Regions from separate parts of the Mycobacterium minnesotense genome, predicted to be linked through region 2. Evidence: predicted binding sites of a transcription regulator. Region 2 holds the regulator's gene; the other holds the start of a gene.

Region 1 (7,659 bases), 580 kb from region 2:
GCTGGTGTCGCGGTAATTGCGAATGGGTGAGGACACCGCAACTCGGAGCCGCTCCTCACGTTCGTAACCCTCGATCGCCTGCATAGCGCTGGGGTGGGCCTGCAGTGACAGCGGCTCATCGGCCGCCAGTACCTTGACCAGAAACGGCAGCCGGTCACCGAATCGGGCCTGCGCCACCGAACCCAGCTGGCCCTCCGGGTCCTTGGTCAGCACGTCAAGCAGCGACACCTCACCGGTGTCGGTTTCCAGGCAGGCCGGGTCCCCCGGGTGCGCGCCCAGCCACAGCTCGGCCTCCGGATGCGCCGCCGGAACCGGACGACCGGTGAACTCAGCGATAGCTGTCCTTGAGCCCCAGGCGTAGGTCCGTATCGCACCGTGTAGTTGTTCCACTGTTCCCGTCAACCCCGCAGAAGTCGCACATAGGCGGCGGCCATCTCCAACCGCACGGCCAGCACCGCAAGCTGCTGTTCGGTCGGACCCGAGCCGGCCGAGGCAAGGCTCTCCGTCGGGCCCGCGACGTCCTCCGAGGCGCCCAGTGCCATCGGAACGTCCCCGGCTGCGACCAGGTCGACATCGCCCAAGCCGTTGATGCGGGCCGCGACCACGGTCCGCTCTTCGTGCAGCGTCAGGACCAGCACCCGCAGCCGGTCGCCTGCCGGACCGTCGATCTGCTCGTCGTGAAAGATGTCGGAGACATCGCGCCCCACAGCGGACCGCGCGCGCAGCGCGCTCACGGCGTCGGCCAGGCCGACCGCCGCCACCGCAGTGCGGCCGATCCGCAGCATCGTTGCCGACCCGTGTCGGGCCAGCGCCAACGTCGCCGCGCAGTCACCGGCCAGAGCGACCTCGCGGCCGACCATGCGGTCCGCCAACAGTTTCGCCGGGTTGGTGAACAGCTCACGTGCGGCGCTGTTGCGCAGCGCCTCCGCATCCAGCTCATCGGCGATTGCACCCAGGTCCACGGGCGCTTCCCCGGCCGCCCCCACCGCGTCCAGCACAGCCAGTCCGGCGGCGAAGTAACGCAACAGGCCAAACTCGGCACGGACCGCGATCCGCGGTTCCAGCACGGCGGCCCGACCGGCTGTGGCGTCCCGCAACGGACCTTCATAGGGGGCGACCACCACCACGCGCGCACCCCGACGCACCCCAGCGGCTGCGGCGGCGACCAGCGCTGGATCCCCGGGGTCATCGCCGGCCACGGCCAGGACGTCCAACGACCCGATCCACGCCGGTGCCTCAGCCGCCAGCACCAGGGGTGCTCGGGCGGCATCGCCACGCACCGCAGCCAGCATGCTCCCTGCCATGGCCGCGGCTCCACGGGTGGACAGCCAGATCACCGACCGCGGTGGATAGTCCCGGCTCTCGTTGCGGACGCCGTCCAACGCACCCTCGTCGACCGCGGCGGCAGTCGCGCGCACCTGCGCCCCAGCCGTCGACGCAGCCCACAGCGCACCGTCGTGGTCGGCGGCCAGCAGGGCCTCGGTGTCATCGAGGTCGACGGCGGAGAAGGAGCCGGAGAAAGCGGTCACGGACGCGGCGTCTCCGCGGCCTGATGATCGATCTGTTCGGCCACCCGGGCCACCACCGCGTCCACCGCGGCGGCGTCGGGTGCCTCCACATTGAGCCGCAACAACGGCTCGGTGTTGGAACTGCGCAGGTTGAACCAGCTACCCGCACCCAGGTCCACGGTCACCCCGTCGAGGTGATCGACGGAGACCTTCTCTCCGAACGAGGAGACCACGGCATCCACACAGGCCTGCGCATCAGCGACGGTGAAGTTGATCTCGCCCGACGCCGCGTAACGCTGGTAGTCGGCAGTCAGCTCCGACAGTGGCCGCGCCTGTTCACCGAGGGCGGCCAGCACGTGCAGGGCGGCCAGCATCCCCGAGTCTGCGCCCCAGAAATCCCGGAAGTAGTAGTGCGCCGAGTGCTCCCCGCCGAAGATGGCCCCGGTCTCCGCCATCAAAGCCTTGATGAACGAGTGCCCCACCCGCGACCGCAGCGGCGTGCCGCCGCGTTCGGCCACCAACTCGGGAACAGCATGCGAGGTGATCAGATTGTGGATGACCGTGGCCCCGGGTTCGCGGGCCAATTCGCGAGCCGCCACCAGACCGGTCACCGCCGACGGCGACACCGGCTCGCCGCGCTCGTCGACCACGAAGCACCGGTCGGCATCGCCGTCGAAGGCCAACCCGATATCGGCACCCTGTTCGCGCACGAACGCCTGCAGATCGGTGAGGTTGGCCGGATCCAGCGGGTTGGCCTCGTGGTTGGGGAAGTTGCCGTCCAGCTCGAAGAACAGTGGCAGCACGGTGATCGCGCCGACCGATCCGAATACCGCCGGGGCGGTGTGGCCGGCCATTCCGTTGCCGGCGTCGACAGCAACCCGCAGTGGGCGCACTCCGGAGATGTCGACCAGGGAATGTAGGAACGCCGCATAGTCGGCCAGCACGTCGCGGTCGGTGATGCTGCCCCGCGGTCCGTTCCCGTCGCCGGCCGGGTCAACTCCGGCGATCAGCTCATCGCGAATCCGTCCCAGACCGCTGTCAGCACCCACCGGCTTGGCCCCCGCGCGACACAGCTTGATGCCGTTGTAGGCGGCCGGATTGTGGCTGGCGGTGAACATCGCGCCCGGGCAGTCCAGCGCCCCGGCCGCGTAATAGAGCTGATCGGTGGAGGCCAGCCCGATCCGGACCACATCGAGCCCTCGGGCCTGCACCCCTTCGGCGAACGCCGCCGCCAGCGGAGGCGAACTGTCCCGCATGTCGTGGCCGATCACCACCTGGCGGGCGCCTTCTTCGGCCATCAGCCGGGCAAACGAATACCCGACCTCAGCAACGAGGGATTCATCGATCTCTGAACCGACCAGGCCACGTACGTCGTACGCCTTGATCACACGGTGGACAGCCGCAGCGGGCCGAGACATGGGTAAGGGCTCCTGACGACGTGGACTCGAGACACCCAAGCCTAGCCCGGAACCTGCGGTCAGTCCGACGGGTCGGGCAATACACGCAAGTGGCCGCGGCGACGACCGTTGGTCTTGCCGGGCGGACCAGCGGGTGCCAACAGGCCGCCACCAGGCGCAGCAGCCGGTGCGCCCCGGTTGGGCGAGTCAACCGGATTGGTCTGCGGGTACCACCCGTTGGCGGGGGCCGCCCGACCGGATTCCCCTTCGCGAACGGCCTCGGCAAGCGCGATCAGGTCATCTTCTTCGGGTGACACCCACGGGCCGGGGTGGCGGACCAGCTCCCAGCCCCGTGGGGCGGTGATCCGGCCGGCATGGCTGAAACACAGGTCCCAGGAATGCGGCTCAGCGGCCGTCGCCAGCGGACCGACCACGGCGGTGGAGTCCGAGTAGACAAACGTCAGCGTCGCCACCGCATAGTGCGGACACCCTGGCCTGCAGCAGCGGCGGGGAACGTTCACGCGGTCGAGGCTATCGTGGCCGCGCGCCGCGACGCCGCCGGACACGCGCAAGCGACGGGCACCCTATGCACAACCGTTACCATCGTGGGCGTGATCGCCACGCGTCGGCATTGGCGCGGCCGTGAACCCCGCGGGCCGCTGTTACCGCCGACTGTGCCAGGTTGGCGCAGTCGCGCGGAGCGTTTCGATATGGCGGTCTTGGAGGCCTACGAACCCATCGAACAGCGGTGGAAACAACGGCTGGCAGCCCTCGATGTGGCCGTCGACGAGATCCCGCGAATCGCCGCCAAGGATCCCGACAGCGTGCAGTGGCCCCCTGAGGTGGTCGCGGACGGTCCGATTCCGCTGGCCCGCTTGATTCCTGCCGGGGTAGACGTTCGAGGCAATTCCACGCGCGCCCGGATCTTGTTGTTCCGCAAGCCGATTGAGCAGCGCGCAAATGACAGCACTGAACTCGATGAGCTATTGCACGAGATCCTGGTGGCCCAAGTGGCCACCTACCTGGATGTCGAACCCAGCGTCATCGATCCGACGATCGACGACTGAGTTCTCCGAACATCACGCGCGCAGCGGCGCGGCCGAGACCGGGATCAGATGATGCCGCGCTTGAGGCGACGGCGCTCCCGCTCGGACAGCCCGCCCCAGATTCCGAAACGTTCGTCATGCGCCAGGGCATACTCCAGGCACTCACTACGTACCGAGCAGCGCTGGCAGATCTTCTTTGCCTCGCGGGTAGAGCCGCCCTTCTCCGGAAAGAAGGCCTCGGGGTCCGTCTGGGAGCACAGCGCACGCTCCTGCCACTGCTCGTTGGTGGCCGTCTCGGGGTCGAACGGGTCGAATTCGTCGTACTCCTCGGGCTCCGGAACCAGACTCAGATGCGGCCGACTGGGCGCCACTTCGAGTCCGGTCGACGGGATCTCGAGTCCGGTCGGCGCAGCCAATTCGGCACCGGCGTGCGTTGCGCCCCCCATCACGCCCCAAAGGTGCTCATAGGACATGCTCCGCTCCTCACCTGTAGCGCGATACTGATATGACGGCCCAAACTCGAGATACTGACCATCCCGATTCGAACATGTGATCGAATCTCGGTCTGCGACACCAAAATCGGCTGGCCAACCGGGAAATGACACTAGTGTGATTAGACACGGGTTGCCCCAGCGCGGTCAAGCCGATTGGCCAAATTCCTTACCATCTCGTGATCGTTTTCCCACGCGTCCGTGATCGGCGAGTCCCTGTCATCTACCCCACATCGGGGTATCGGCGTGTCTTACCGCACTGCGCGGTGGCGCCGATGACGGTCCGCCACAACGACCATATCGGCGCCAAAGGTACTGTCGTGCGCTGTGAAGGTCACCGTTCTCGTCGGGGGGGTAGGCGGCGCCCGATTCCTGCTCGGCGTCCAGAAACTGCTGAGTCTGGGCCAATTTGCGCCCTCCTCAGCCGACGAAACGCCCGCGCACGACCTGACGGCAGTGGTCAACGTGGGCGACGACGCCTGGATGCACGGCGTGCGGATCTGCCCGGATCTCGACACCTGCATGTACACCCTGGGCGGCGGCGTGGACACCGAGCGCGGCTGGGGCCACCGCGACGAAACCTGGCACGCCATGGAGGAGTTGGCCCGCTATGGCATGCAACCGGACTGGTTCAGCCTCGGCGATCGCGACCTGGCGACCCATCTGGTCCGGACCCAATCGTTGCGGGCCGGCTATCCGCTGTCGGAGGTGACGGCCGCCCTATGTGAGCGCTGGCGGCCCGGAGCGCGGCTGCTGCCGGTCACCAATGACAGCTGTGAAACCCACGTCGTGATCACCGATCCCGAAGATGACACTCAGCGCGCGATCCACTTTCAGGAGTGGTGGGTGCGCCACCGCGCCCAGGTGCCCACCCACGGCTTCGGCTTCGTGGGCGCGGAGAAGGCATCGGCCGCACCAGAAGTCGTTGATGCCATCACCGGTGCCGATATCGTGCTGCTGGCCCCCTCAAACCCGGTGGTGAGCATCGGCGCCATCCTGGCAGTCCCGGGTGTGCGCGCAGCCCTACGTTCGACGGCGGCGCCCGTAGTCGGGTACTCCCCGATCATCGCTGGAAAGCCGTTGCGCGGCATGGCCGATATCTGCCTGAGTGTGATCGGCTTGGATTCCACCTCGCGGGCCGTCGGCGAGCACTACGGCGCACGCAGCGGAACCGGGATATTGGACTACTGGCTGGTGCACGAGGGCGAACAGGCCGGCGGCGACGAAATCGCCGGAGTGACCGTACATGCCGCCCCACTGCTGATGACGGACCCGTCGGCGACCGCCGAGATGGTGCGCGCCGGGCTGGATCTCGCGGGCGTGCGATGACCGAGCACGGCAGCGCCGCCAAAGTTGAGATCCTGCCGGTGAGCGGGCTCGGCGAATTCCGGCCGGGCGACGATCTCGCATCGGCTCTGGCGCAGGCCGCACCCTGGCTTGCCGACGGCGACATCGTGGTGGTCACCAGCAAGGTGGTGTCCAAATGCGAGGGCCGTATCGTCCCGGCGCCGCACGATGCCGAGGCGCGGGACGCGTTGCGACGTCAACTGGTCGAGGCAGAGGCGGTGCGGGTGCTGGCCCGCAAAGGCCGCACCTGGATCACCGAGAACCGCATCGGACTGGTGCAGGCGGCAGCCGGCGTGGACGGCTCCAACGTCGGGGCCGACGAACTCGCCTTGCTGCCGGTCGATCCGGACGGCAGCGCCGCGCAGTTGCGCACCGGTCTGGCCGAGCGGCTGGGCGTGGACGTGGGTGTGCTGATCACCGACACCATGGGACGGGCCTGGCGCAACGGACAGATCGACGTCGCGATCGGTGCGTCGGGCCTGACCGTCCTCAACGGCTACGCCGGTGCACTCGACCGGCACGGCAACGAGTTGGTCGTGACCGAAGTCGCCGTCGCCGACGAACTGGCTGCCGCCGCGGACCTGGTCAAAGGCAAGCTCACGGACGTGCCGGTAGCCGTGGTGCGCGGGGTCTTAAGCCCCGACAACGGCTCCACCGCGGCAGCACTGGTGCGCTCAGGTCCCGACGACCTGTTCTGGCTGGGCACCGCCGAGGCCATTGAGGCCGGACGAAGCCAGGCTCAGCTGCTGCGCCGCTCGGTGCGCAGCTTCACCGGCGAACCTGTTCCGGAACAACTGATCACCGACGCCATGGCCGAGGCTCTGACCGCACCGGCGCCGCACCACACCCGCCCGGTGCGGTTCGTCTGGTTGCAGACTCCGCAGCTGCGGACCCGGCTCCTCGACGCCATGGCCACCCAGTGGCGCGCCGACCTGACCGACGACGGTAAGTCCCCGGAAGTCATCGAAGCCAGGGTGTCACGCGGCCAGATCCTTTACGACGCACCCGAAGTCGTCATACCGATGATGGTTCCCGACGGCGCACACCACTATCCCGACGCGGCCCGAACCGCCGCTGAGCACACCATGTTCACGGTCGCGGTCGGCGCCGCAGTCCAGGGCCTGTTGGTTGCGCTGGCGGTGCGCGGCGTGGGCAGCTGCTGGATCGGGTCGACCATTTTCACTCCGGCACTGGTACGCGCCGAGCTCGACCTTCCTGCCGATTGGGAACCGTTGGGCGCCATCGCTATCGGCTATCCCACCGAGCCGCCTGAGCCGCGCCCGCCGGCCGATGTCGGCGAGCTGCTGGTGCGCCGATGAGTCTGCACGACTCCGCTGTTGCGGCACTGAGGTCCTGGACCGCACCGGATTCCGCGCAGGATTCGCTGCGGCACGCGGTACTGGCATTTCTGGATGCGCGCAGTGACGCATGCCTACGGGAATGCGTTCCCGGCCACATCACCGCATCGACCTTGGTGCTCGACCACACCGGCGGGCAGGCCCTGCTGACGCTGCACCCGCGGGTCGGGCGCTGGCTGCAGCTCGGCGGGCACTGTGAGGACACCGACGCCGATATCACCGCCGCCGCACTGCGCGAGGCCACCGAGGAGTCCGGTATCGCCGGCCTGCGACTGGATCCGCAGCTGGCGGCGGTTCACGTGCACCCGGTGACGTGCTCACTGGGAGTGCCGACCCGGCACCTCGACCTGCAGTTCGTGGCGCATGCGCCGGCCGACGCCCAGATCGGGATCAGCGAGGAATCGCTGGCCCTGCGCTGGTGGCCGGTCGACGCGCTGCCACCGGACGCCGACGACGCCTTGGCGCATCTGGTGGCACAAGCAGTCGGGTAGACCTTTTACGGGGAATCGGTC
Region 2 (7,659 bases):
GTTGCCGCGGAAATCCGCCCATCCGATTGTGTGATCGTCGAGGACGCGCAAGAAGCCGGTGGGTCCGCCACGGAATTGCACATAGGGCCAGCCTGTTTCGCTGACCGTTGCCAGGTAGAAGCTGTCCCGCTCCGCGAGATAGGCCTTCTCCACGTCGGTGAGCGGGTCAGTACCCGGCGCGGCCGCACCTTGGACGCGCTTGCGCTCGTAGAAAGCGTTGCTGCCGTGGGCACGCTGGACGTCGCGAACCGCGTCAGTGAAGGCGATCGTGCCGTAGTGCTTGCTCACCGGGGTACTCCTTCAGTCGCTACCGAAGTTCTCTGTCGCCCACGCGCAGGTGAAAGAAATGCCGCCAGTTCGCATACACGAACCAGATCATCACAGCCCCAGGGTAGCTCCGGGAAACCACCGCGAACTGTTAACAGTGTGTGTTCAAGATGCACAACCCCAGGAAGGGGCGTAATTGTCTGTGTCATGGATTCGAAGCGGGAATACGACATCATCGTGATCGGCTCAGGTCCAGGCGGACAAAAGGCCGCGATCGCCGCGGCCAAACTGGGCAAGTCAGCAGCGGTGGTCGAACGCGGCCGAATGATCGGCGGCGTGTGCGTCAACACCGGCACGATTCCCTCCAAGACGCTGCGCGAGGCGGTGATCTACCTGACCGGAATGAACCAGCGCGACCTCTATGGCGCCAGTTACCGGGTCAAGGACAAGATCACCCCCGCTGACCTACTCGCGCGCACTCAGCATGTCATCGGCAAGGAAATCGAGGTAGTGCGCAGCCAATTGATGCGCAACCGCGTCGATCTCCTCCTCGGCCACGGCCGATTCATCAACCCGCACACGATCGTCGTCGACGGGCACGGTGCCGAGACCACCACCATCACCGGCGATTACATCGTGATCGCCACCGGAACCAAACCCGTCCGTCCCGCCGGCGTCACCTTCGACGAGGAAAGGGTGCTGGACTCCGACGGGATCCTCGACCTGCGCTTCATCCCTGCGTCAATGGTGGTCGTCGGCGCCGGCGTGATCGGAATCGAGTACGCCTCGATGTTCGCGGCACTGGGTACTCGGGTGACGGTGGTGGAGAAGCGTGACTCGATGCTGGAATTCTGCGACCCGGAAGTCGTCGAGGCGCTGCGCTTTCACCTACGTGACCTCGCCGTTACCTTCCGGTTCGGCGAGGAAGTGACCGCCGTGGATGTCAGCCCGAACGGCACCGTGACCACTTTGGCCAGTGGCAAGCAGATTCCGGCCGAGACAGTGATGTATTCGGCTGGGCGCCAGGGGCACACCGACCACCTCGATCTGGCCAAAGCAGGACTGGCGACCGACCAGCGCGGGCGCATCGTGGTCGACGAGACGTTTCAGACGTCGGTCAAGCACATCTACGCCGTCGGTGACGTCATCGGTTTCCCAGCATTGGCGGCCACGTCCATGGAGCAGGGCCGACTGGCCGCCTACCATGCGTTCGGCGAACCGACCGACGGGATCACCGAACTTCAGCCGATCGGGATCTACTCAATCCCCGAGGTGTCCTATGTGGGAGCCACCGAACTGGAGCTGACCCGCAACGCTATCCCCTACGAGGTGGGAGTGGCCCGGTATCGGGAGCTGGCCCGTGGCCAGATCGCCGGTGATTCCTACGGGATGCTCAAGCTGCTGGTGTCAACGACCGACCTCAAGCTGCTCGGCGTGCACATCTTCGGTACCAACGCTACCGAGATGGTGCACATCGGCCAGGCGGTGATGGGATGCGGCGGAACCGTGGAATACCTGGTGGACGCGGTATTCAACTACCCGACGTTCTCCGAAGCCTATAAGAACGCCGCGTTGGACGTGATGAATAAAATGCGCGCTCTGCAACAATTCCGCGGCTGAGGGACACACCGCAGCACCGTTCCTCGCAGGGCGAACACCGCACTGGCCGCGGAATGCCTGCCCCAGCAGCTACGTTGTGCCACACATGCGCGCACCGTTTTTCGGTGCGGGCCCCAGTGGGGGAAACTAGACGATGCGATCCACACTGCGATCTGCACGATGAGGAGGCGAACGCGATGGCCGACTACCCGGATAACGGACCCGACCGGGGCCGGCACTACCAGGCTGAGAAGAGCGGTATGTACGAGCTGGAGGTACCGGCGCCGCAGCTGATGTCGGCAGACGGCGAGGGGCCGGTCCTGATCCACGCTTTGGAAGGGTTCTCCGACGCCGGTCACGCGATTCGCCTGGCGACCGGGCACCTCAAGACCGCGCTGGACAGCGAACTGGTGGCATCGTTTGCGATCGACGACCTGCTTGACTATCGGTCGCGGCGCCCTCTGATGACATTTAAGGCCGACCACTTCACCCACTACGCCGAGCCCGACCTGAGTCTGCATGCTTTGCGGGACAGTGCCGGCACGCCGTTTCTGCTGCTCGCGGGAATGGAGCCAGACCTAAAGTGGGAGAGGTTCATCACGGCCGTTCGACTGTTGGCCGAGCAGCTTGGCGTGCGTCGCACCATTGGGCTGGGCACCATCCCGATGGCCGTTCCGCATACGCGGCCGGTGACACTCACCGCGCATTCCAATAATCGCGACCTGATCAGCGATTTCACCCCGTGGATCACCGAAGTCCAGGTTCCCGGCAGTGCATCTAACCTGCTGGAATACCGGATGGCGCAGCATGGGCACGAGGTTGTCGGCTTCACGGTGCACGTGCCGCACTACGTGGCCCAGACCGACTACCCCGAGGCCGCCGAGGCCCTGCTGAAGCAGGCCGCCCAGTCCGGTGCGTTGGAGTTGCCGCTGACCGAACTGAGCGACGCCGCGACCGAGGTTCGCGCCAAGATCGATCAACAGGTGGAGGCAAGCGCCGAAGTGGCCCAAGTGGTGACCGCACTGGAACATCAGTACGACGCCTTTGTGACCGCCCAGCAGAACCGCTCATTGCTGTCCCGCGACGAAGATCTGCCCAGCGCCGACGAACTCGGTGCCGAATTCGAGCGCTTCCTGGCGCAGGAGGCCAAGAAGAACCTCGACGGCGAGGACTGAGGCACCCGCGCCTCGGTGCCTTATCCGGTGCGGTGCAGCGTGGCGGTCAGGTGGTTCTGCGCAGGCTGGCCGACGGCGCCCATATCCAGCGTGTAGGACAGTTCGTCGCCTGAAAGGCGATAGCGCCGGCTCAGTACGGTCACCGCTTTGGCCGTCGGCGCCAGGCCGATCGTGGGCGCCGACATCTGCAGTTCCACACCGTTGCCGGTCACCGCGTAACTACCGACCTCGATCTCGGTGATACCGCTGGGGTGCGCGAGAACCCACTCGATCCGGCCGGGTTCGGGCACCCGCAGGTAGCCGACCTCGGCGTGCAGGGGCAGGCCGTCGGTGGGCGACGTGGTCTTCTGGCCATACACCAGGAACGGCTTGCCTACGTGGGAGAAGACCACCTCTTCGAGGTAGTCGAATGACGGAATCGTGGGATAGACCCCAGATCCCCGGCCCGCCCAGGTGCCCAGCAGCGGCGCCAGCTCCATCAGATTGGGATGCAACTCGGGTGCCATTCGGCCAGCGTAGTGCGCGACGTCGGCGCTCGTACGGCTCAACCGGAGCTGGGTACCTCGCGGTGCTCGCGCAGCGCCTCGATCTCACGCTCAAAGTCGGCCGCCGAGGAAAATGACCGATAGACCGAAGCGAACCGCAGATAGGCCACCTCGTCGAGTTCGCGCAGCGGGCCGAGAATGGCCAGCCCAACCTCATGGCTAGGGATCTCCGGGGAACCCGCGGCCCGCACCGCGTCTTCCACCTGCTGCGCCAGCAGGTTCAGTGCATCATCGTCGACTTGGCGGCCCTGGCACGCCCGGCGCACCCCACTGACGACCTTCTCACGGCTGAACGGCTCTGTGACGCCGCTGCGCTTGACCACCGCCAATACCGCGGTCTCCACGGTGGAGAATCGACGGCCGCATTCGGGACACGATCGACGGCGCCGGATGGCCTGGCCTTCATCGGTCTCGCGGGAATCGACCACCCGGGAGTCCGGATGGCGACAAAACGGGCAGTGCATTGCCGCTCCTTCGCCGTGCCGGGAACCCGGAGCCTCAGACAGCTGAGGAACCGCGGCCCGCTGGGACATCTGCGAGCCTACCTGTGTGCGCCCAAGCCAACGCCCCGCAGTGGCAGCAGACGACGGTAGAGCCGACACCGCGCCCTCACCCCAACGGCGCGATCAGCGTCTGGCCGGCGTCCAGAGCGACCGACTCCAGGCCGTTGAGCTCACGAATGCGTTCGATCACCCGGCCGGAGGGCGCGCCAGGTGCGACCCGGGCCGCCAGGTGCGCCAGGTTCTCGCCACTTTGGACGCGCACCACGCCGAGCTGGTCGGGCACCGCAGCCCCGGCATCGGCCGCCGCCGCACCGAACTGGGCGATCAGCCCCAGCCACACGGTGATAGCGGCGGCGATCAAGGCCAGGACCACCGTGGTTGCCGGCGTGATGGCCTGGACCGGCCGTGGCCGGTGCGGCGTCCGCGACATCACCACGGCATGCCCGCGGTGGCGCAGCGGGGCGCCGCCGGGCCGCGGTCGGACCAGCCGTGCCGGACGAGTGCGGACAGGATATGCGCGACCCGACGTCCGGGGACCGCGGTGCATCCGCGGCTGACCCTGCCCGGCCGGCTCGAACGTAGGAGCCATCGTGTCGATGAGCATCATGTGCGGTTCTCCCTCACTCGGCGTCGGCGACCCTGTTCGCTCGACTGTTCGAATAGTAATCGATTGTATGTTCGATATCCGAACATGTGATCGATTTGTTGTCGAAAACATTAGCGAAGGGGTACGACAAGCCAGGATCTCTTCGAACGCCCGCGCGACACACCTCGAACACATGTTTGATTAATCGCAGGTATACGACTAGATTCGGGCGCATGAGTGACAGCACCAGTAACGCGGCGGGCCCGGACTCAGCATTGACCGCGCGGCAGCGCACGATCCTCAACGTCATCCGCGCCTCGGTGAACGAGCGGGGGTACCCGCCGAGCATCCGCGAGATCGGCGACGCTGTCGGACTGACCTCGACGTCGTCGGTGGCGCACCAACTAAGAACGCTTGAGCGCAAAGGCTTTCTGCGTCGTGACCCCAACCGTCCCCGCGCCGTCGACGTTCGCAGTCAGGACGATGTGGCCGGAGCCGTGGAGGCCGCTCAACGTACAGAATTCGCCGGGTCGGACGCCCTGCCCGAGCCCACTTACGTTCCAGTCCTGGGCCGGATCGCCGCCGGTGGCCCGATCCTGGCCGAAGAGGCCGTCGAAGAGGTATTCCCGCTGCCCCGCGAATTGGTGGGCGAAGGTGAGCTGTTCCTGCTTAAAGTGGTCGGCGAATCGATGGTGGACGCCGCGATCTGCGATGGCGACTGGGTGGTGGTGCGCCAGCAGAACGTCGCCGACAACGGCGACATCGTGGCCGCCATGATCGACGGCGAGGCCACCGTGAAGACCTTCAAGCGCACCGGCGGTCAAGTCTGGCTGATGCCGCACAACCCGATCTTCGACCCGATTCCCGGCAACGACGCGGTGGTGCTGGGCAAGGTCGTGACCGTCATCCGCAAGATCTGACCGGTCACGCCCCGCCCGGCGTCGAGCAGCGCGCTCAGCCGGCCCGGGTGAATCCGTTGAGCCGCGCTGCATCCTCGGTGGCGAACCAGATCTCGGCGAGAGTGTCGTCGTACAAAGCGTTCTGCGGGGTGTAGTAAAGACCCGAGCCGATGTTCGCCTTGATCGGATAGCCGGTGGGCTGTTGGTAGGGATCATCCAGCGGCAGATGCATCACCGGATGGATCGATTCGTCGAGACCGAACGTTCGAGTCTCCGTGCTGCCACCGAACCTGCGCGGGGCAGCGACAGAACCGAAGGAACGCGGGTCAGCCCCGCCGCCCCCGTGCCCGACGGCGTGCCGACCGGTTCCGAAATCTTCCTCGGTCACCACCCGGGTGGGTGCGGTGTCGGTGTCGTCCTCGTCGTCGAGGTCAGCCTCGGTCTCGTGCTCGCCGTAGTGCAGCCACGGCGCATCCGGGATCGAGGAGACCGGCAACTCGGGCTCGGGAACGTACTGAGGTGCGCCATAGCGGCTCGGCAGCCGGACGGTGCCCTCGTGCTCGCGGTGGTCTTCTCTGCGGTCGTGATGAGCCCACTGCTCCTCATCCTCGTCATAGTCGTCGGCGACCGGCGCGGGCACGGCGACCGGCGCACCCTGCAGTACCGGGGCAGGTCGACGCCGCTGCCACCACATCGCCGCGCCGGCAAATGCACCCAGCACCGCGAGCACCACCACGGGAATCAGTACCCAGGACCAATTCCAGTGCGACTCTTTGGCTGCGCCGCCTGCGGTGGACTTGCTGCCGTCCGGCAGATTCTTACCGGGAATCTGCAGTCCCGACAACGATTGCGCCAGCTCGGCCGGTTCGGTGCTGTATGTGTTGGTGGCCTGGTTCCATGCGATCAAGCCGCCGGTGAACTTCTGCGACACCACGTCACCTTCGACGGTTTCGTCGCCCACCGGGGCACCGAGCTTTCCGGTGGCCCCTTCGAGCTTGTCCCAGGCCTCCTTCATCGCGCCGCGCACCACGTAGGCACCGTTGTCGGGGCTGAAGAAGATCACCGGCTCGTCCTCAGCGGCGAACGCGTTGAACCTGCTGCCACTGAGCGCACCGTCTGCCGTGCTCGTGATCGGGAAACCCAGGTCACTACCGGCGGGCCCACCCAGCGACTCGTACTTGGCCAACACGTCGCCGTCGACGACATTAGCTCCGGTCACCGGGCTGAAGTAGACCTTGCCGTGGGCGAAGTCTTGTCCCACGCCGCCGTTCTCACCGATCGTGTACTGGTCGCCCTGCTTGGCTCCCAGCGCTCCCGCCGGGCCGCCGGCGGTGCGCCAGGCCTGATCGATGGCCGCGATCGGGTCCGCCTGCGCCGCCACGTCGGCCAGCTGCGCCGCCAACTCCGGCGGAATCGTGGTGAAGGTGCCGGTCGCACTGTCGAACGACAGCACACCGCCGCTGAATTTCTGCGTGACGACGGCACCGTCGTAGTTCTCGTCCTCGACTGGGACGCCCAGCGCACCAGTGGAACTGCCGAGCTTGTCCCAGCCGGCGTTGATCGGCCCGCGCACCACATGGGCACCGTGCTCAGGCGTCCAGAAGATCACCGGGTTGTCGGCGCCGGCCAAGATGGCCACCCGACTGTCGGGGACCAGCCCGGGCACTTCGTCACTGCTGGGGAATCCGAGGCCGTTGTCCGCCGCACCCCCCAGCGCCTCGTACTTGTCCAGGATCGCACCGTAGAGGGCCCTGGCTCCGGTCTCCGGGGTGAAAAAGACGGTGCCACCGGCAAAGTCCTGCGCGAATCCCACGCCGGCCGGGTGCACGTCCCCCTTGGGAGCGCCCAACGGCGATCCGTCACCGCCGGCAGCCTGCCACGCCGCCGTGATGGCGTCGTGGGCATCGCTGTCCGGCGTCGCCGCGGCGGTCTGCACCGACAAGAGCACGGTGACCGTCGCCGCGAGGCCGAGCGCCATGCGCACCGCCGTCTTGCCGAACCGATCTTTCCGACTAGTCACCAGCCCTCCCAGGCATCGTTAACGACGCAAATGTTTCCGGCATAGACTTTCCCGCAATCGGCCCA

The links. Region 2 encodes LexA, which represses DNA repair genes until DNA is damaged. Its sites were predicted from a motif close to CGAACANNTGTTCG; they were not measured.
Region 1: a site for LexA is predicted at 4,494-4,507, ahead of cofD (2-phospho-L-lactate transferase). Genes of this name have one in related genera too.

What each region holds. Positions count from the first base shown of each region.
Region 1 covers NZ_AP022589.1:736,578-744,236, forward strand. The annotation lists gene manA (mannose-6-phosphate isomerase, class I) at 1-390, opposite strand, end outside; gene G6N09_RS03650 (TobH protein) at 399-1,529, opposite strand; gene G6N09_RS03655 (phosphomannomutase/phosphoglucomutase) at 1,526-2,926, opposite strand; gene G6N09_RS03660 (DUF3499 domain-containing protein) at 2,986-3,426, opposite strand; gene G6N09_RS03665 (metallopeptidase family protein) at 3,520-3,972, shown strand; gene G6N09_RS03670 (WhiB family transcriptional regulator) at 4,017-4,424, opposite strand; gene cofD (2-phospho-L-lactate transferase) at 4,770-5,771, shown strand; gene G6N09_RS03680 (coenzyme F420-0:L-glutamate ligase) at 5,768-7,108, shown strand; gene G6N09_RS03685 (NUDIX hydrolase) at 7,105-7,638, shown strand; gene G6N09_RS03690 (Rv1352/Rv1906c domain-containing protein) at 7,644-7,659, opposite strand, start outside.
Region 2 covers NZ_AP022589.1:156,771-164,429, forward strand. The annotation lists gene G6N09_RS00790 (pyridoxamine 5'-phosphate oxidase family protein) at 1-288, opposite strand, end outside; gene sthA (Si-specific NAD(P)(+) transhydrogenase) at 475-1,887, shown strand; gene G6N09_RS00800 (proteasome assembly chaperone family protein) at 2,064-3,041, shown strand; gene G6N09_RS00805 (peroxynitrite isomerase) at 3,062-3,547, opposite strand; gene nrdR (transcriptional regulator NrdR) at 3,586-4,050, opposite strand; gene G6N09_RS00815 (LysM peptidoglycan-binding domain-containing protein) at 4,196-4,696, opposite strand; gene lexA (transcriptional repressor LexA) at 4,909-5,595, shown strand; gene G6N09_RS00825 (LGFP repeat-containing protein) at 5,630-7,594, opposite strand.